Linked DNA regions of Mesorhizobium shangrilense. The protein of the gene in region 2 interacts with the protein of the main gene of each other region in a pairwise test. Links are inferred from orthologs where the notes say so. Each region holds a gene or a part of one and is shown on either strand. Other genes may lie near its edges.

Evidence for each region.
Region 1: the proteins of ftsH (region 2) and hflK interact in binary tests that used the Escherichia coli proteins (3 or more experiments, as listed by UniProt). The link is inferred for Mesorhizobium shangrilense from one-to-one orthologs.

The regions. Positions count from the first base shown.
Region 1 is NZ_JAQGPN010000001.1:2,424,122-2,434,509, reverse strand. Bases 221-3,085 are described here. They hold hflK (FtsH protease activity modulator HflK), read right to left. Parts: upstream 2,273-3,085; coding sequence 1,169-2,272; downstream 221-1,168. Other genes in these bases: PD284_RS11770 (thymidylate synthase), read right to left, coding at 2,980-3,085; PD284_RS11775 (dihydrofolate reductase), read right to left, coding at 2,404-2,955; hflC (protease modulator HflC), read right to left, coding at 221-1,169. Outside these bases: PD284_RS11790 (DUF2065 domain-containing protein), read right to left, coding at 14-199; more of hflC, read right to left, coding at 210-220; more of PD284_RS11770, read right to left, coding at 3,086-3,774; PD284_RS11765 (glycerophosphodiester phosphodiesterase family protein), read right to left, coding at 3,853-4,827; PD284_RS11755 (AAA family ATPase), read left to right, coding at 5,394-5,957; PD284_RS11750 (multidrug effflux MFS transporter), read right to left, coding at 6,008-7,207; PD284_RS11745 (TetR/AcrR family transcriptional regulator), read left to right, coding at 7,362-8,015; PD284_RS11740 (SspB family protein), read left to right, coding at 8,149-8,673; PD284_RS11735 (DUF4169 family protein), read left to right, coding at 8,677-8,868; PD284_RS11730 (ribbon-helix-helix domain-containing protein), read left to right, coding at 8,865-9,149; PD284_RS11725 (VOC family protein), read right to left, coding at 9,231-9,710; PD284_RS11720 (AsmA family protein), read right to left, coding at 10,000-10,388.
Region 2 is NZ_JAQGPN010000001.1:1,394,212-1,404,645, reverse strand. The notes cover bases 2,845-5,755. They hold ftsH (ATP-dependent zinc metalloprotease FtsH), read right to left. Parts: upstream 5,315-5,755; coding sequence 3,374-5,314; downstream 2,845-3,373. Other genes in these bases: tilS (tRNA lysidine(34) synthetase TilS), read right to left, coding at 5,420-5,755; PD284_RS06950 (parallel beta-helix domain-containing protein), read right to left, coding at 2,845-3,103. Outside these bases: glmM (phosphoglucosamine mutase), read right to left, coding at 1-613; PD284_RS06955 (SO2930 family diheme c-type cytochrome), read right to left, coding at 739-1,806; more of PD284_RS06950, read right to left, coding at 1,814-2,844; more of tilS, read right to left, coding at 5,756-6,736; tol-pal system protein YbgF, read right to left, coding at 6,730-7,764; PD284_RS06930 (hypothetical protein), read right to left, coding at 7,969-8,319; peptidoglycan-associated lipoprotein Pal, read right to left, coding at 8,438-8,944; Tol-Pal system beta propeller repeat protein TolB, read right to left, coding at 9,143-10,396. UniProt on the Escherichia coli protein: Acts as a processive, ATP-dependent zinc metallopeptidase for both cytoplasmic and membrane proteins. Plays a role in the quality control of integral membrane proteins.

The DNA.
Region 1 (10,388 bases), 1.0 Mb from region 2 along the record:
GATAAATGCCGGGTTATCCGCGAACAAGCCAGACGACCGCTACGCCGGCAGCGATGACGGCGAGGCCGATGCTGCGCAGCCGATGTTCGGGCATGTCGATGACATCTGCGGCAAGCCGCTTGGCAAGGCTGGGGAACCCGCCATAGACGAGGCCCTCGAACACCATCACCAGTCCGAGGGCCGCCAGAAAGTCGCTCACCTGCGCAGCTTTATTGCGCTGGCGCCGCGGAGGCGGCTGGCGGGGTCGCCGCGGCGGCCGGCGCCTGCGGCGTGCCGCCGCCCGTTCCGGCGCCGCCGGCGGGATCGCTGAAGAAGCGGAAGAATTCCGAATCCGGCGACAGCACCATCGTCGTACCGGTCCCTTCCAGCGCCTGATTGTAGGCGTTCATCGAGCGATAGAATTCGAAGAACTTCTCGTCGCGCTGGAAGGCGTCGGCGAAGATCCGGCTGCGCTCGGCTTCGCCCTCGCCTCGCTGGATCTCGGAATCGCGCTGCGCCTCGGCGACGATCTCCACGACCTCGCGGTCGGCGCGGGCGCGGATGCGCTGCGCCGCCTCGCGGCCGCGAGCCCGCAGGCGCTCGGCCTCGGCCAGGCGCTCGGCCTTCATGCGGTCGTAGGTCTGCTGCGAAACCTCGGCGGTCAGGTCGGTCCGGCGGATGCGCACGTCCTCGATCTCGAGGCCAAGCGACGTCGCGTCGGGCCGCAGCTGGTCGCGTACCTCGCGCATCATGGCGGCGCGCTCTTCCGAAAGCGCCGCCTCGAAACCACGCACGCCGTAAACCCGGCGAAGCGCCGCGTCGAAGCGGGTGCGCAGCCGCTGTTCGGCCAGATCGACGCTACCCGACACGGTCTGTCGGAACACCCGCGGATCGCTGATGCGGTAGGCGACGAAAGCGTCCACTTCGTAGAACTTGCCGCCTGACACCTGAACGCGGATGTCATCCAGGTCGAAGCGCATGACGCGGTCCTCGATGATCTGGACGTTGTCGGCGTCGAACATGGCGAACGGCGCCTTGAAGTAGATTCCCGGCTCGGACTTGACGTCGACGATCTCGCCGAAGCGGAGCACGATCGCCTGCTCCCGCTCGTTCACGACGAACACGGCCGAGTAGATCAGGAACAGGATGACGGCGGCGATGACGCCGATGATGGGCAGACGGTTGGACATCAGTTGTTTCCTTCCGCCGGAGCGCGCTTCTGCAGCTCGGGCAGCGGCAGATAGGGCACCACCCCCTGGCCGTTGCCCTGCTGGACGATCACCTTGTTGGAGTCGCGCAGCACGCGCTCCATCGTTTCGAGGTAGAGGCGCTGGCGCGTCACGTCAGGCGCCTTCGCGTACTCGTCGTAGACGGAGATGAAGCGCTGCGCCTCACCCTGCGCCTCCTGCACGACCCGGTTCTTGTAGGCTGCCGCCTCTTCGCGGATCTGCGCGGCCTGTCCGCGCGCCTGGCCGAGCTTCTGGTTGGAGTATTGATTGGACTCCTCCACGAAGCGGTCCTCATCCTGCTCGGCACGCTGCACCTCGTCGAACGCGTCCGCCACTTCGCGCGGCGGCGCCACGTCTTCGATCGAGATCGCGTTGATATTCAGGCCCGCGCCATACTGGTCGAGGGTCGCCTGCACGATGCCGCGCACGTCTTCCGCGATGCCCTGACGGTCGTCACGGAAGATGTCCTGCGCCGGACGGCGGCCGACGGATTCGCGCATCGCGCTTTCAGCGATCTGGCGCACCATCTCGTCGGGCTGCGACACGTTGAAGAGATAGGCGACCGGATCGGCCACCTGGTAGGCGACGGAGAATTTAACGTCGACGATGTTCTGGTCGCCCGACAGCATCAGGCCGGTCGAGGAATTGCCGCGCGTCTCGCCGATATTGACCAGTTTTTCGGCCGTGTTGGCCTTTTCCACCGTCTCGATCGGCCACCAGTGGAAGTGCAGGCCTGGCTGCGACAGCTCCTGCTTCGGCTTGCCAAAGCGAAGCTCGACCGCGATCTCATCCGGCTGGACCGTGTACACCGACTGGAACACCCACAGAGCCACGACGGCGAGCGCAATGAGCCCGAAGAACGCCGGGCTCCCGGCGCCTCCGCCCCCGCTGCCGCCGGGCAGCACGCGCTTCAGCCGATCCTGGCCGCTCTTGATGATGTCTTCGAGCCCTGGCGGTGTGCCTTGTGGGCCCCTCGGGCCGCGTGGCCCCTGGCCCCATGGTCCCTGGCCGTTGCCGCCGCCCCATGGGCCGCCGCCACCGCCGCTCTGATTGTTCCAGGGCATAAAAGTCCTTTCGGATAAACTCCCGTCCGCATCTGTAGCGCGGACCCGCCAACCGCTTCTCTATAGGGACGCGCCATCGCGCTTTCAACGCACCTCAACCGCGCCGGCTTCATTTGCCGGTTCGGAAACGCTCATACAAGTGTATTTCTGCGCGACAAACTGCGTCTCTTGTACACGGTGTGCCGGGTTTCGTGCGTATCCCGCTCGCCCGCAGGCACATTCTCCGATGCGACAGGTTCCCAGACCTCCGGGTCGATAGGCGGAAATCGCGTGTCTCCGTCGGGCGCTGCCAGCACATGGGTAATGTGCAACTCATCTGCGATGGGCAGCGCCTGCGCGTAGATCTCGCCGCCGCCGATCACGCAGATTTCATCGGCTTCGGGCATGCAGCGTCCGCGCACCCGCGCCAGTGTGATGGCGTCGTCGAGCGAATGCACGACCTCCGCGCCGTCTGCCCGGAAGGTTCTGTCCCGCGTCACCACAACGTTCAGCCGTCCGGGCAGCGGGCGCTTGGGGAAACTCTCCCACGTCTTGCGGCCCATGACGATTGGATTGCCCATCGTATCCGCCTTGAAGCGCTTCATGTCCGACGACAGCCGCCAGGGCAAACCGTTGTCGCGTCCGATCACGCCATTCTCGGCAATCGCCACATGGATGGAGATGTTCAGGGCGCCCTCATCCATGGCTGGTTCCACACGCTGCGATCCTCATACCGCGATCGGCGCCTTGATCGTGGCGTCGGCGACATAGTTCTCCAGCCTGAAATCCTCATAGCGGAACGCGAAGAGGTCAGTCACCGCGGGGTTGATCCACATGGTCGGCAGCGGCTTCGGCGTGCGCTTCAGCTGCTCGCGCGCCTGCTCGAAATGGTTGGAGTAGAGATGCGCATCGCCGAGGGTATGGATGAACTCGCCGGCCTTGAGGCCGGTCACCTGCGCCACCATCATGGTCAGCAGCGCATAGGACGCGATGTTGAAGGGAACGCCAAGGAAGATGTCGGCCGACCGCTGGTAGAGCTGGCACGACAGCTTTCCGTCCGCGACGTAGAACTGGAAGAGGCAATGGCACGGCGGCAGCGCCATTTGGTCTACTTCCTCGGGATTCCAGGCCGAGACGATCAAACGTCGCGAATGAGGATTCTTGCGCAACTGGATGAGAAGATTCGCGATCTGGTCGATCTCGCCGCCGTCCTTCGTCGGCCACGAGCGCCACTGTTTGCCGTAGACCGGGCCGAGCTCGCCGTTCTCGTCGGCCCATTCGTCCCAGATCGTGACGCCGTGATCGTTCAGATACTTAATGTTGGTGTCGCCGGCCAGGAACCACAGCAGCTCGTGGATGATCGACTTCAGGTGCAGCTTCTTGGTCGTCGTAACGGGAAAACCGTCCGACAGGTCGAAGCGCATCTGGTAGCCGAACACGCCGCGCGTACCGGTCCCCGTGCGGTCGCTACGGTCGGAACCGTGATCGAGGACGTGTCGAAGGAGGTCTAGATACTGCCGCATGGCCGCCTGATCGATTCTGTAGGGAGCAATCATATAGGACGGCGGTCAGCCGGACCACAGTCCGTGTCCCTGCCTACACTAGTGCGAGCCGCGCCGCGCCAGCGGGCCGATGAGTTCGATCCTGTTTGTCCACACATATCCGTCGAAGGCAGCCGGCACACGCGCGAACTCCTCGGCGCTGTCGATGCCGGCCGTCCCCGGATCGCCGGCGCCATAGGGCCCGAGCAGGATGATGTCGCTGCCTGCGCCGCGCATGCGCTGCTGGAAGAGGTTCGGCCAGCCCCAAAGCCATGGCGCGATGTTGACCGGCACCATCACCATGGTGTCGCGGCAGGCTTCGGGCACATAGCCGGTCCAGCCCAGCGCCATGTAGCGCGTCATGCAGTGCACCAGGCCGCGCCTCGTCCAGCTCCTGGCCCCCGGGATGAGGCTTGCGGCCCGCGCGGTCGGCGCATCGCCGCCATAGACGCCCCAGACGGCCTCCTGCCAGCCAAGATTTTCGGCCGCCACCGCCGCCAGCATGTCGCCTTCCCGTGCCTCATTGCTCTTGAAATTGACGAGCAGGCGGCCCGGAACGGCGACAAGCACCTCCGGCAGCGTCGGCATCAGCCCAACACCCTTGCCGCGAAACGGGAACGTCCTGCCGCCGTCTGCGGTGTAGCCGTGGCCGATGTCGAGCGCCTTGAGCACCGCCATCGTCTGCTCACGGGTCACGCCCTTCCCGTTGGTGCGGCAATCGACAGTCCAGTCGTGCAGCACGGCGAGTTGACCGTCGGTCGTGGGATGCACGTCGAGTTCGACAATGTCAGCCCCGGCATCGAAGGCAGCCTGCATCGAAGGGATGGTGTTTTCGAGGAACGTGTGCGTCGGCGCAAAGATCCTCTCCGCAGTGCAGGTGTCGTTGGTCAGTCCCTCGCGGCTGTAGGTCTGGTGCACGCCGCGGTGGGCGATCAGCCGGACCGACGCGTTGGCCGGCGGCGAAACCCGCCACGACGCGTTCCAGACGTAGACTGCGGCCACGATCGCCGCGAAAACGATAAGGATCTTGCGCATTGGCTCCCCTGCCTGCGCCCCCGCGTCGGGGTTGTGCTTTTGGCAGGTGGCACAACTGTGGCGGCAAGCCGCATACGAACGCATTCGTCACAAGACGCTTCACATTGTCGGCCGGCATGCCTATATTCGCCCTGTCAGCTTGCTGACTATGGCGATAAACGGCCGATGAAATAAGCCATTCGGACCCGGGGGCGGTACCCGGCGCCTCCACCACAAGCCGCCGCGACCTTGCGAGAGGATCGGCGGCTTCTGATGGGGGCGAAATAGGATCGACGAGGGTGTAAAGATCGGACTTTTGCCCGGCATTGTACCACCGTTATCGGGCTAACCTTATAGTTGCCAACGACAACTATGCTGAGGCACGTCTCGCTGCTTAATGCGGCGCGATAGTCTCGAATCAAGCCCTAGGGGTTAGCACCTCTAGGCGGGGCTCGGAGGCGCCTGGCAACAGAAGCCTCCACTTCCCTCCCCTTATTCTCCCTTTCGATCGCCGAGCGACGACTTGCAGTGGTCCGCAACGAGGCCGCGCATCGGCACCGATTCGCCGTTCCAGGAGACTCCTCGATATGCCATCTGCGAGCAGTCGCTACATCGTGCTCACGGGAGGCCCCGGTGCAGGCAAGACGACCACCCTCGACCTGCTGAAGGCGGCCGGATACAGCGGAACTGTCGAAGCCGGGCGCGCAATCATCAAGGACCAGCAGGCGATCGACGGCCCGGCCCTGCCTTGGCGCGATCCGGCCCTGTTCGCCGAACATATGCTTGCCTGGGAAATGCGCTCCCACGCGCTCGCCGCCGGGACCGCCGGCGTCACCTTCTTCGACCGTGGCGTGCCCGATGTCATCGGCTACCTGCGGCTGAGCGGCCTGCCCGTTCCGCCCCATGTCGAGCGGGCCGCCCATGTCTTTCGCTACAGTCCGAGGGTTTTCGTCTTCCCCCCGTGGCGGGCGATCTTCGGCCAGGACGCCGAACGCAAGCAGGATTTCGCCGAGGCCGAGCGAACCTTCGAGGCAGTGCGCGGCGCCTACCTCGACCTCGGCTATGCGTGCGTCGAGGTGCCGCCCGCACCGCCGCCCCAGCGCGCCGCCTTCATCCTCCAGAGCGTCGGCCTGAACTCGGCCGCAATCTGAAATGAAGCGGCGCGCCGAAAGGGCGGGCCGACTTCCTTTTCTTCCGATGGCTATTCGGCAGGAGTCATTTCGAGGTTCCTGGCTGGGCGGCGCGAACGCAGCGTCACCAGCGTGAGCAGCAGCGCGATGGTCGCGCACGCTGCAATGCCCGTCACCATCGGCATCGGCCTGCCGTCGGCGAATATGCCGGTCACCATCATCGCGGCGACGCCCGTGACCATGTGAAGCGTGCCCATGAGCGCGGATGCGGTGCCGGCATTCTCGCCATGCTCCTCCATCGCCAGCACCGACGTGGTCGGAATGACGAGACCAAGGAAGCCGTAGCCGACGAACAGCATCGCTGCGATGAAGTACAGCGACTCCACCCCGGAGACCGTCGCCGCGAACATGGCGATCATCACGGCCGCGTATCCGAACACCGCGAAGCGCACGACGCGGCCCAGCCCGTATTTTGCCGTCGCCCACCCGCTGAACTGCGAGACCGTGAAGAACGACACCGCGTTCACCGAGAAGAACAGGCTGTAGGCCGAGGGCGACATGCCGACGAAGGACGAGTTGGCCAGGTAGACGAAGAAGCTGGCGACACCGAAGCCGCCGATCAGCGAGAGGCCGACAAAATTCCGGTCGACCGACAGTTGCCGATACCCTTTCCAGGCTGCGCCGAACGACCCACCCTTGCGGGCCTCCGCCGGGCGCGTCTCCTCGAGCCCGACCATCATGAGGAGAAAGCCGAGCAGCGCGGCGATGGTGACGGCCCAGAACACGGCGCGCCATCCGAAGGCGTCGATGATGAAGCTGCCCGTGAGCGGCGCCAGGATCGGCGAGATGCTGAACACCAGCATCAGCAGCGACATCAGCCGCGCTGCCTCCGGCCCTGTGTGGAGGTCGCGCACGACCGCGCGCGGCACGACCATGCCGGCGCTCGCGCCAAGTCCCTGCAGCAGCCGGAAGAAGATCAGCCAGCCGACGTCGGGCGCCAGCGCCGCACCCACGCTGGACAGCGCGAAGACGACGAGGCCGCCGTAGAGCACCGGCTTGCGCCCATGGATGTCGGCCAGCGGACCGACCACCAGCGGAGCGACTGCCAGGGCGAGGAACATCACAACGAGGCTCATCTGGACGGCCATGTCGCTGGCGCCGAGATCAGCGCCGATGGTCGGCAGCGCCGGCAGGTACATGTCGATTGCGAACGGTCCGATGGCCGAAACGAGGCCGAGCACGATCGCGTAGCGGAAGTAATTCGTACGCATGCCAATTCTCTTTGGGTTGTCGTCGGAACCCCCTGCCGGCCCGTCGAAAAAAACGACGGGCGGGCCCGTCATTTCGCGAAGCTTACCGTCGGGTAATGTCCATTCTTTTAGACAGGCTTGTCCAACTGATCAACCGCATGTATAAAAAATCTCAATGATACCTGTCATTGCTCCTGACATCGGCTCCCTAAGAGGCCACGCCGCCAAGCGGCTCTCGATTCTCGACGCGGCAGCCCATGTGTTTTGCCGGGAAGGCTACGGCGGCGCGAACATCGATATGGTGGCGATGGAGGCTGGCGTCTCGCGTCAGACCATCTACAACCACCACGGCGACAAGGAAAAACTGTTCCTGGCGGTCGTCCGGGAGGTGACCGAGCGCATCAACGCCGGGATCTTCGACACGCTCTCCACCTTCCCCGACAAGCCCGGGGACCTGCACGCCGACCTCACGGCCTTCGGCATCCGCATGGTTCGCAACTGCATCTGCAGCCGCGACGGCCGGTTCCTCCGCAAGCTCATCCAGAGCGAGGGCGATCGCTATCCGGAGCTCTTCGCGACCTGGCTGAAGGACGGCCCGGGCCGCACCTGGTCCGCGCTCGCGGCCCGTTTCGCCCGGCTGGCGCTCGCCGGCCATCTGCAACTCGACGACCCCGATCTCGCCGCGCGGCAGTTTCTTGCCCTGGTGCGGGTCGACCTGGAGATGGGCATGATGCTCGGCGTCACGCCCACGGAGTCGGAACTGCAGACCTCCGCCTCTGCCGCCGTCACTACTTTCCTGCGCGCCTATGCGCGCGCGGACCGACCCTGACCCGCCACTCCGGTCCGGCATGAGGCGCCGCCGGGCTGCTCATCCTGCCGCAGTGCACTATCTGCGGTTTACCTCGCCAAGAAGCTTGGTTAGACGTAAGATGTGACTCACGAAGCAGGCTGACCGGACACCTATGGCCGAAGACCATTTACGCTATGACATTCTGGTCCAGGAGGCCCTGCGCGGCGTTATGCGCAAGGTGCTGACGGAAGTGTCGCGCACCGGCCTGCCGGGCAATCATCACTTCTTCATCACCTTCCTGACGGGGGCTCCCGGCGTTCGCATCTCGAGCCGGCTGCGTGAGCGCTATCCGGAGCAGATGACCATCGTCCTGCAATTCCAGTACTGGGACCTGAAGGTCTCCGAAGCGGGATTCGAGGTGGGCCTTTCCTTCTCCGACGTGCCGGAAAAGCTGGAGATACCTTTCTCGGCAGTACGCGGCTTCTACGACCCGTCGACCAATTTCGAGCTGGAGTTCGACGCAAGGGCGGAGGAAAGCGCTGCCGCCCTGCCTGTCGAGCCGCCGGCCAAGCTGGAGGCCGTTCCGAAGGCAGCGGCGCCGGCTGCCAAGTCCGACGCCAAGAAGGACACCGACGCAGCAAAGCCCGACACCAAGGGCGCCGACGTCGTCTCCCTCGACGCCTTCCGCAAGAAGTAACCCGTGGCCGAAATCGTCAACCTGCGCCAGGCCCGCAAGCGCAAGGAGCGTGCGGACCGCGATCGTGTGGCTGCCGAGAACCGCGCGCTCCACGGGCGCAGCAAGGCCGAGCGCCAGCGTGACGAAGTGGCTGCAGCGCGTGCCGCGGCGGACCTCGACGGCCATCAGCGTGAACGCCGGGACGACCCGGATTGAGCCTCGTCGTCAAGCGATCCATCTCGATCCGCGGTCATCGCACGAGCTTTTCCCTTGAGCAGCCCTTCTTCGACGACCTGGCGCGGATCGCCACTGCCCGCGGCATGCCGCTGGCCGCCCTCGTCGCCGAGATCGATGGCAACCGCCCTTCCGGCGCCAACCTGTCGTCGGCCATCCGGCTTCATGTCCTGGAGTGGGCGAAATCTGGCCACGTGGAGGACCCGTCGAAGCCGGGCATGGGCGTCGACCGCGGCACGTCCGCGAAGGACGTGAGCGTATAGAACGGCCCGGACGGCCGGCGAATGTCTTACTTGTCGACCATCGTCGCAGGCTGCACCTGCTGCGGGATCAGCCCGGGACCGTCAACCGCGCCGCGCCGCTTCGATCGCGGCGACATCGATCTTCTTCATGTCCATCATGGCGTCGAAAGCGCGTTTTGCTTCGCTGCCGCCGGCAGCCATAGCCTCGGTCAGCACGCGCGGCGTGATCTGCCAGGAGACGCCCCATCGGTCCTTGCACCAGCCGCACGCGCTCTCCTGGCCGCCATTGCCGACGATGGCGTTCCAGTAGCGGTCGGTCTCCTGCTGGTCGTCAGTGGCGATCTGGAACGAGAAGGCCTCGTTGTGCTTGAACCTGGGGCCGCCATTGAGGCCGAGGCAGGGAATACCCGCGACGGTGAACTCCACCGTCAGGACGTCTCCCGCCTTGCCGGACGGGTAGTCGCTCGGCGCACGGTGAACGGCATTCACCGAACTGTTCGGAAAAGTCTCGGCGTAGAAGCGGGCCGCGCCTTCTGCGTCCCCGTCATACCAAAGGCAGATCGTGTTCTTGGCAATTGCCATTGTTCGTCCTTTCGCTTCTGGAGCAGCTTCGGCCAGATGTCCCAGCATCGGGGCAACTCGCGGTTGGCATCGACGATTGCCCCCGCATCTAGAATGTGCTCGTGCGCATGACGTTCCGCGACCGGATTGCCGCCGCGCGTCGCATGTTGCGGACAACGCCTGTCGACGCGTTCGATGGCCGGCCAGCGCTCCGATTGGGGTATGAACCACAGCGATGTGCGTTTTTCAGGGCGTCAACCGCTGGACAGGATTATCATCGTGGCCGGTTGAGGGCGATAGCCGCACCGGATCAGTTCCCCAGCGATTCCAGGATTTCCTTCAGCGAGAACGGGTTGCGGCGCTTCCTTGTCGGCTCTTCGAACGCGTCCGAGGAATCCCGATCGGAAGGCACAGGCGCCGCCTGCTCGGTCGGGGGCGGCGGGAACTCACCCTGCGTCGCTGCGCGCGCCGCCTCCTCGTCGGCCTCGCGCCGGGCCTGTTCCGCGGCGCGTTTTGCCTCAGCTTCGGCATCCAGCCGCGCCTGTTCTTCGGCCTGCCGCCTGGCCTCCTCTTCCGCCTTGATGCGCGCTTCCTCCTCGGCCTTGATCTGTGCGGCGTCGTCGGCCTTGCGGCGGGCGTCCTCCTCGGCCCTGCGCTGCTCCTCGGCAAGTCGGTCGCGTTCCTTCTGGAGGGCAGCGT
Region 2 (10,434 bases):
TCACGACGTCCGCGCCGAGTTCCCACAGCGCCGCCGGCGCCACCTTGTAGCCGGCGCCGTTGGCACAATCGATCACGATGCGAAGACCCGACAGCGACATGGAGCGCGGCAGGGTGCGCTTGGCGAACTCGATGTAGCGGTCATGCACGCCGTCGACGCGCTTGGCGCGGCCGAGCGAATCCGTGTCGGCGAGCTTGATCTCGATCTCCTCGTCTAGCATCGCCTCGATGCGCCCCTCGATCTCGTCGGAGAGCTTGTAGCCGTCGGGGCCGAAGAGCTTGATGCCGTTGTCGTGGTAGGGGTTGTGCGAGGCCGAGATCATCACGCCGATGTCGGCGCGCAGCGAGCGCGCGAGCATAGCGACGGCTGGCGTCGGCACCGGGCCGAGCAGGAACACGTCCATGCCCGCCGCACAGAAGCCCGCGACCATCGCGTTCTCGATCATGTAGCCCGAAAGGCGCGTGTCCTTGCCCAGCACGACGCGATGGCGATGCTTGCCGCGATGGAACGACATCCCCGCGGCCATGCCGACCTTCATCGCAACTTCCGCGGTCATCGGAAACTTGTTCGCTTGTCCGCGAATGCCGTCGGTTCCGAAATAGCGCTTTGACATCTATGGGCGTCCCACCGAATCTCAGTCAGCGCATATGCCATATCGGCCGCGCCGTCAGGCATCACTTTGTGTGATTATTTATTACGAAACCTTAGAAAAGCGTGCATTTGCAACAGGGTTAATCCCTACTTGAGGGATGAAATCCACGCGCTCAGCAGCGCCACGGCATCGGGATCGGCGAGATGGCGGCCGAGCTCCGGCATCATGACGCCGGCTTCCGTGCTCTCCACGCGATAGAGTAGGATCGACCTCTCCGGCTCGCCCGGCGCGATGTCGAAGTCGCGGCCGCCCGAGCCCTTGCCTGCCGCCACCGGCCGTTTGCGGATGCCGTAGGCCACAGGGTCCTGTTCGCCCCATGTCAGGAAAAGACCCGAATTGCTGGCCGGGCCCTCGCGGCGATGGCAATGCGCGCAATTGACGTCGAGCCAGGCCCGCGCCCGCAGATCGAGCGATGCGGCCGCATCGCGCCAGTCCGGCACGGCCGGCGCGGCGGCAGGCTCCGGCGCGCCCACGAGAACGCCCGCGGCCGCCCAGTGCCCGAGCTGGTTCTCTTCCACGCCGGCATATGAATGGTTCCGGTTCAGGTTGCGCGCCTTCGGCCCCAGCGGCACGATCTCCCCGCCCAAGGCGTGGCACCCCTTGCACTGGTTCTTGTTCGGCACCGAATAGCTGAACTGAAGCGGCGTTCCGTCGGCGGTCGTTGTCGCAATGTCCACCTTCGCCCCGGCGATCTTCAGCACCGCGTCCGTCTGCGCGTCGTTCCAGAGATAGGCCCAGGCCTGCCACCCCGTTTGCTGACGCAGCAGCACCCTCGTCTCCACCAGCCGCAGGTTCTGGTCGGGCTGCCGGTAGTCCGCAGGGAAGGCAAAGGTCTTGATCAACGCCGACCCGACCGGAAACGCGAACGCCTCGACCTCGTCGTAGATGGCCTGCTTGCCGGCTGGCACATAGACAAATCGAGTTTTCATCGCGCCGTCGGAAAAGAGCGGCGTGTTGAGATCGAAGGGGACGACGCCGGCGGCGGGCGCCTGGCCCCGCAGGTCGCCGAAGAAGCCGAACTCCGACAGCGACTTTGGCGGCGATTTGGCGAGAATGAGATCGTCAGCCGGTGCCGCATCCGCGCTCATGGCCGCGGCGATGCACAAGAGGGCGGCCGCTGCGCCGGCCGCGAAGCCTTCCGCCAACCAGCGCATCGTGCGCCTACGCCCCGCCGTCCTGCGGAAGCTTGACCGGCGCGGGCTCCGGCAGACTGCCCGCATAGGCCGAGATATCCTTGTCGGGCCACCAGCCCCAGGGCAGGAGCATGTTCGAGATGATCTTCAGGTTGGCGAAAGTCGTGCCTTCCGGCTCCGCGACATAGATGCGGTCCTCCGCCGCGACCCAGGATGCATACTCGGTCAGCTTCGTCGCACCATCCCACACGATGTCCGGAACCGGTGTCCCGGAGATTTCGCTGATGATGCTGCCGACCTCGCCGTCGGGTGCGCCGCCGCCCTCGCCGTAGACGTTGTCGTGCACGTAGACCCCGCGCGGCACGAACATGTAACTGTCGTCGTCATACTCGTTCGGGTAGGCCGCGATGAGCACATGCGTCGTACCGTTGCCGGCGAGCCGGTTGCCGAACACGTGCACGTTGCGGTTGGCCATCACCATGATGCCCATGCCCTTCGGCACCATCGCCACCGTATTGCCCCTCGGCGCGAAATTCGGCGTGTCGTTGTCGTGGACGTCATTGTCGAACACACGTACGTCGCGGCCGCCCTGCACCGGAAGGTTCGGCAGGTCGAACACCAGGATGCCGCCTGTGTTGCGCGTCGCGACATTGCCATAGACGTCGGCGCGCATGGAATTCTCGATCTCGATGCCGGCGACGTTGAACTCGGCGCGGCTGTTGCGCACGACGATGTCCTCGCTCTGGCCGACATAGATGCCGGCGTCTGCCGCGCCCTTCACGATTACGCCTTCGACCAGCACGTTCCTCGACGACACCGGATAGACGCCGTAAGCGCCGTTGTTCGCGTCGGGACCGTTTGTCCACTCGACGCGGAGATTGCGGAAGGTGATCTGGTCCGACCCCTTCGCCTTGACGCCGTCGCCCCTGGTGTCCTCGACCGCGAAATCCTCCAGCACGACCCGGTCGGAGGTCACCAGCAGCCCCTCCCCCGATCCGCTCTGGCCCTTGAAGGACAGGATCGTCTTGTCGTTCCCCACCCCCTTCACGGTCACGTCGTCGACGTCCAGCGACAGCCCCTCGGTGAGCTCGATGCGACCCTCCCCGATGCGCACAATGTCTCCCGGCTCGGCCATGATCAACGTCTCGACCAGACGCTCGGCCGCCCCTTCGCCGGCTTCGACGAGGCGCTCGGCGGCCTGGGCTGCGCCCGACAGCGCGCCATAGATCGTCATAACGGACAGGCCGATCGCGCCGATGCGCGCCAGCCGGTCCGCTGCCTGCCGGACGAAACCCTTCCCATCCCGCTTGAAGTGCATTTTAGTTCCTCCCCCTGCGGCGAGGATGAACACCACGTGTTCGGCATGTCAATGAAGCCCGCAGAACGCCGGGCCGCTATCTCACCGCGGGCAGGCCTCTTCCTCTCTTCCCGGCCAGCTGCCGGACCGGCATCGCTCGTCTCGATCGAGTGGACCAGCTCGCGAAACAGCCCCGACAGCGCCGCGCGAAAGGAAAACGCCGCGCGGTCTCCCGCGCGGCGCACAAACATTTACCTGTGGCGAGCCCGCTCGCCTGGACCGGCCTGGTCCTCAGCCTTGCGGCTGGGGCTCCATGCCGCCTTCCGGCTCTTCGCCGCCCTTCTTGCGGCGGCCGCCGGAGGCGCCGGCCTTCGGCACGGCCGAGCCGCGGCTCGGCGGCGTGTCGTCGCCCATGTCGCGCGCCGGCTTGTTGCCGGCGATCAGCTGCTTGATCTCCTCGCCCGAGAGCGTCTCGTATTCGAGCAGCCCTTCGGCGAGCGCGATCCATTCCTTCTTCTTCTTGGTCAGAACGGACTTGGCGGTGTTGTAGGCCTCGTCGATCAGGCGGCGCACCTCGGCGTCGATGATCTGCGCGGTTTCTTCCGAGACATTCTGAGTGCGAGCCACCGAGTGGCCGAGGAACACCTCTTCCTGGTTCTCGCCATAGGCCACCTGGCCGAGCTTGTCGGAGAAGCCCCAGCGCGTGACCATGGCGCGCGCCAGCTTGGTGGCCTGCTCGATGTCGGAGGAGGCGCCGGAGGTGATGTTCTCCTTGCCGAACTTGATCTCCTCGGCGACGCGGCCGCCCATCATGATCGCCAGGCGCGAGATCATGTACTTGTAGCTCATCGAGTAGCGGTCGCCCTCGGGGAGCTGCATGACCATGCCCAGCGCACGGCCGCGCGGGATGATGGTCGCCTTGTGGAGCGGATCGGCCGACGGCACGTTCAGCGCCAGGATGGCATGACCGGCCTCGTGATAGGCGGTCAGTTCCTTCTCCGCCTGGGTCATGGCAGAGGAGCGGCGCTCCGCGCCCATCATGATCTTGTCCTTGGCGTCCTCGAACTCTGCCATGGTGACCAGCCGCTTGTTGCGGCGCGCCGCCATCAGCGCGGCCTCGTTGACGAGGTTCATCAGGTCGGCGCCCGAGAAGCCCGGCGTCCCACGCGCGATGACCTTGAGGTCGACGTTCGGCGCCAGCGGCACGTTGCGGACGTGCACCTTGAGTATCTTCTCGCGGCCGATGATGTCCGGATTGGGCACCACGACCTGACGGTCGAAGCGGCCGGGACGCAGCAGAGCCGGGTCGAGAACGTCCGGACGGTTGGTCGCGGCGATCAGGATGATGGATTCGTTCGGCTCGAAACCGTCCATCTCGACCAGCAACTGGTTCAGCGTCTGCTCGCGCTCGTCGTTGCCGCCGCCGAGGCCGGCGCCGCGATGGCGGCCGACCGCGTCGATCTCGTCGATGAAGATGATGCAGGGCGCGTTCTTCTTGGCCTGCTCGAACATGTCGCGGACGCGGCTCGCGCCCACGCCGACGAACATCTCGACGAAGTCGGAACCGGAAATCGTGAAGAACGGCACGTTGGCTTCGCCTGCGACGGCGCGCGCGATCAGCGTCTTACCGGTGCCGGGAGGGCCTACGAGAAGGACACCGCGCGGAATCTTGCCGCCCAGCCGCTGGAATTTTTGAGGATCGCGCAGGAACTCGACGATCTCCTCCAGGTCTTCCTTGGCCTCATCGACGCCGGCGACGTCCTGGAAGGTGACACGGCCATGCGCTTCCGTGAGCAGCTTGGCCTTGGACTTGCCGAAGCCCATCGCGCGGCCCGACCCGGACTGCATCTGGCGCATGAAGAATATCCAGACGCCGAGGATCAGGATCATCGGCAGCCACGAGATCAGGTAGCCGAACAGCGTGTTGGAGCCGTCGGTCTCCGGCCGGGCGTTGATGGTGACGTTCTTCTCCTCGAGGCGCGAAACCAGCGTGTTGTCGCCCGGCGAATAGGTCTGGAAGCCGCTGGCGTTGTCGGCGTAGGTGCCCGAGATGCGGTCGCCTGCGATCGTCACGGACTTGATGCGTCCGGCGTCAAGCTCGGTGAGGAACTCCGAATAGGCGATCTCGCGCGAGGCGCCCCGCTGCTGCGGCGTCTGGAACAGATTGAACAGAGCGATCAAGAGAACGGCTATGATCGCCCACAGCGCCAGGTTGCGATAGTTCGGATTCATCAGGTGTCCCGCGGGCGCCGGATGTGCGCCCCTGCTGCATGAGTTTGGATGGGTCTAACATAGGTGGGGGTCGCCCCCTTGCCAAGAACTAGACCACGGTAGCGGTTAAGCTTCTTCCCCATTGTGGCCCGCAAATGGCGGGTTCGGAAAATTCGCCGCATCGATTAGCCGGGCCAATGTCTGCGCGAGTTCCACATCAAACGAGGGCAGGAACCTTCGCCAGGGTGCGAGCACCGGGAGCGCCCGCACATTCGGCCCCTCGCTCTGCGGCATGGTGGCGCGCGCGGCCTTGACGATGCTGGGGGGGAGCGTTGGCGATGGCCCGGCGACCTCCTGATCGGCCGGCGCTCCATGTACCCGCGCGTTCGGCGCACTGTCTTCCTCGAGGACGGCATAACGCCCGTCCCAGATCGTCCCGGGCAGCGCAGGTCCCGCCGGCGCCCCTCTACGCTCCCGGTAGAGGAACACGCCCGTCTTTCGAGCGTCGATCACCGTCCGGGAAAGCGTTGCCCGGAACGCACCCTCGCGCAGCCGGCGCAGCATGTCCGCCACCCTCCCGGCGTCGGGCAGATGCTCGACGCCGCCGACGACCGCCATCAGAGCACGAAGGGCAAGCAGCGCCCCCTCTTCATCCCCTCCCCCGGCAAAATCGGATGCAAGGCGTACCAGGCCTTGCATCGGGCGATCGGCATGGGCCTCGATCAATGCCGCGGCACGGCCGCCGAGCGCCTCTCGCGCGACTCCGGCGCGCGTCGCGGCCTCGAGCAGGGCGCCCACCCGGTGCCCGGCGGGGTCGCATAGCAGGTCGCGCCGCATCCGCGCCCGTTCATAGGTCGTGTCGAGGTTGGTCGGATCGTCGATCCAGGCCACCTCATTCTGGGTCAGAAATCGCCGCAGCGCATCGCGCCGCGTAGCCAGCAGCGGCCGCACGAGCCAGGTCTGGCCGTCGAACAGCGTCGCGGGAGCCATCCCCGCCAGTCCGCGGCCGTCGCCTCGCGCCTGGCGCATGGCGACCGTTTCCGCCTGGTCGTCGGCCGTATGCCCGGTGACGACGATATCCGAGTTCTCGCTACGCGCTGCGTCCGACAGCAGACCGTAGCGCGCCAGCCGTGCCGCTGCAGAGACGCCCCGGGACGGCTTGTCGCCGGTCCAGTTCAGCGTCCTGTGGGCAATGCCGCGCGCCGCGCAGATCCGGCCGACCGTCTCGGCTTCGAGGCGGGATTCCGGACGCAGTTGGTGATCGATGGTGACGGCGATAAGCCGCGGGGTAGCTTCGCGACGCTCCAGCCATCGTTGCAGGAGCAGCAGCATGGCGAGCGAGTCGCTGCCGCCTGATACGGCGGCGATCAGCGCCGGGCGGCGCGTCAGGTCGAAGGGGGAAAAAATCTGGTCCGGATCGAAGTCCGACCGGTGGCTCAGCACGCGGCGAGCGCCTGTTCCTGCTTGACGCGCTGCTTCAGTGCATCGGGAGCGTTGGGAAAGCGCTTGCCGACCTCGGCGAAGGTGGCGCAGGCGACGTCCTTCTGGTTCATGCCTGCCAGCGACACGCCGAGCTTGAGCAGCATGTCCGGGGCCTTCTTGGCCTTCGGGTAGTTCTTGCCTGCGGCCAGGAAGACCTCAGCCGCCTGGCTGTACTTTTGCTGCCCAAGCAGGGACTCGCCGAGCCAGTAGTTGGAATCAGCAGCCTTGGCATCTGACGGGAAGTGCGCGATGTGATCGCGGAAACCCGCTTCGGCATTCGCATAGTCACCCGACAGCACGAACTGGTAGGAGTTGCGGTAAAGCTCCTCCGGATCGTCCGTCTTGGGCAGCGCGGCGACATCGACGCCCGCGGACGGATTGTTGCCGTTGGCCTGCGGCAGCAGATCGACCGGATCGGTGGTGCTGGAGGTGACGTTGCCGTCCTTGTCCACCGTGATGGTGCCGAAGTTGCGCGGGGCTTCGCCGGTCTTCACGGTTCCGCTGGCACCGCCGGAAGCCGAACTTCCGCCGGCATCGGCTGGCGGAAGTTCCGCCAGCGAGGTGTCGTTGGTTGTCGTCGCCGGCGCGCCGCCGGCTGTTGCGCCTGCCCTGTCGGCCGGCTTCGCCGAAGGCGACTCCGCCACATTGCGGTTCTTGGAACCGCCTGCGTTGCCGGCCTTCTTCTCCAGTTCCTGCAGTCGGAACTCGTTGTCTTCCTGCATCTTGCGCATCTGCTCCTGCATCTGCAGGATCTGGAAGTTCAATTCCTCCAGCTTGCCGTTGAGCGAGCGGATCTGTTCCTCGAGCTGCATAACGCGCGGATCGCTGACTTGCGCGACCCGGATTTCGTCTGTCCGAGTCTCGAAGACGCCGGGCAGACCGGCGCCAGGCATCCGCTCAAGCAGGCCGCCGTCGTGCTGCGCAGCGACCGCTGCGCCGGAAACGAGCAGCAGCGCAAGCGTGCCGCTCAGGATTGATCGAAAGTGCATTCGTGTCTCACCGCCAATTGCGTGAATCCCATGTACGACGCCGGACCGCGAGCGGAGCGACGCATTTCCCAGATAGCAGGGCCCGAGACTTCGGCCAAATTTTGTTTCACCGTCGCTGGACATGCAAAACGCGTGGCGGTGCGCCGCATCTGCAACACATCGTTCCGGAGACGTGACGGTTTCAGCGGTCCGAAGGCTGCAGCTTCAGTTCGGGTCCACCGAAGGCAGGTTCAGGTGCTGCTCGACCCGCCGCACCCGCGCCTCGAGGTCGCTGAGGATTATGCCGTGCCCGACCACCGAGGTGTGGTATTCCATCACTGCGCGACGGAGGCCCACGATTTGCTCGCCCAGTTCCTTGCGGGTCTTCTTGTCCTCGACCTGCAACCTGGCGATGTCCGACGCTACATCTGCCCGCAGCGAACGTATCTCGGATGCGAGATCTGCCCGCAACCCGGAGAGATCCGTCTTCGTCGCCATCTCGGTACGGATGTCGCCCATCTCGGCGCGCATCTCGCGCAGCATGCGCAGGATCAGGCTCTCGGGCTCGTCGTTCATGTTGCATTGTTACCACAGTGCGCGGGAGCAACACAATCCGCCAGGGGCGGCATCCTCCGCAAAGCAAAACGGCGGCCCGAGGGCCGCCGTTGCAAAACCTGCGTCATTGAAGGCCGGCTTAGCTGCCGGCGCCGCCGAGCACGGTGACGGCGCGGCGGTTCTGCGACCAGCACGAGATGTCGTCGCAGACGGCCACCGGGCGCTCCTTGCCGTAGGAGATCGTGCGCAGACGGTTGCTCGCCACGCCCTGGCCGACCAGGAAGTCGCGGGTGGCGGCGGCGCGGCGGGCGCCGAGCGCGATGTTGTATTCGCGCGTGCCGCGCTCGTCGGCGTGGCCTTCGATGGTGATGGCGTAGTTGCGATACTGGTTCAGCCAGCGGGCCTGCTTGGCCAGCGTCGCCTGGGCATCTGCCCGGATCGCGGAGGAGTCGAGGTCGAAGAAGATGCGGTCGCCGACATTGACCGTGAAGTCCTGCGCCGAGCCGGGCGTCGCCGCGCCGGCGCCATTGAGGCCAAGGTCGGCAGCGCTGTTCGGGGTCTTCTTCGAGGCGCAGCCCGCCAGGGCCAGGCCGGCCATCAGCGCGATTGCCACAGGGTTAGTTGCCAGTTTCGCGATGCGGCGCATCCCGCCTCTCCTTCGCATTTTAAAGGTTTCGTTGAGCAACCAGTAACCACGTTTCGGTTAACTGGCTTTCAAGGAACATGGTTAAGGTTTGGTTTCTGACCGCCGTCCACGGTCGATTCGAAGTATGGATGCCTAGGCCGAAATGCGGCGCAAACACGGCGTTTGCGCCAATTTCTGCCGGACCGAGTCGCTTTGCCGCTATTCGAGCAACGGCGACCAGGCGGGATCCGACGCAAAATTCTTGCTCGGGATCGACTGTTCGTTGCGGCCCGTCAGGTCGATTGTCTTCAGCCGCGGTCCGCCCGTACCGGCCTCCTGGTTGAAGAACATCAGCACGCGGCCGTTCGGGGCCCAGGTCGGTCCTTCCTGGGAAAAGCCGGTCGACAGGATGCGTTCGCCCGACCCGTCCGTCTTCATGACGCCGATGGAGAACTGGCCGCCCGACTGCTTGGTGAAGGCGATCAGATCGCCGCGCGGCGACCACACCGGCGTCGAGTAGGAACCACCGCCGAAGGAGATGCGGGTCTGGCCCGAGCCGTCGGCGCCCATCACGTAGATTTGAGGCTGTCCGCCGCGGTCCGATGTGAACACCACCTGGCTGCCGTCGGGCGAATAAGAGGGGGAGGTGTCGATCGCGTTGGAATTTGTCAGCCGACTCGTGTTGCGGCTACGCAGGTCCATGGCGAAGATGTTGGAGTTACCGTCGTCCCGCATCAGGCTCATGATCACCTTCTGGCCATCGGGCGAGAAGCGCGGCGCAAAGGTCATGCCAGGAAACTTGCCGACCAGTTCGCGCTGTCCAGTCTCGATCTGCAGCAGGTAGACCTGCGGCTCACCGCTCTCGTAGGACATGTAGGTGATTTCCTGCCGGGTCGGCGAGAAGCGCGGCGTCAGCACGATGGCGCGGCCATCGGACAGGTAGCGCGTGTTGGCGCCGTCCTGGTCCATGATCGCCAACCGCTTCTTCCGATCGTTCCTGGGTCCGGATTCGTCGATGTAGACGACGCGGGTGTCGAAATACCCCTTCTCGCCGGTCAGCCGTTCGTAGATCGCATCGGCGATCAGGTGCGCAATACGGCGCGAATTCTGCGGGTTCGCGAAAAACTGCTCGCCGATCATCTGCTGGCCGCCGAACGTGTCCCACAGGCGAAACTCAGCGCGCAGCCGGCCATCCGCCTCCTGGCTGACGCGACCGGTCACCAGCGCCTGGGCGTTGATCACCTTCCAGTCCTCGAAGCGCGGCGCCTGGTCGGTGTTGGAGATCTTCTCGATGAAGGCTCCCTTGTCGATCGGCGCGAACAGGCCCGACCGCTTCAGGTCTGCCGAAACAATGTCCGAGATCTCGGTGCCGATGCCGCCGGAGGACAAAAAGTCCGTGATCGCGATCGGAAGCGGTTCGATGTTGCCGCGGTTGACGTCGATCTCCACCAGCGCGTGGGCGGAGGGCATCATGCCAAGCGTACCGCCAACGACAACCGTGCCAACGAGCA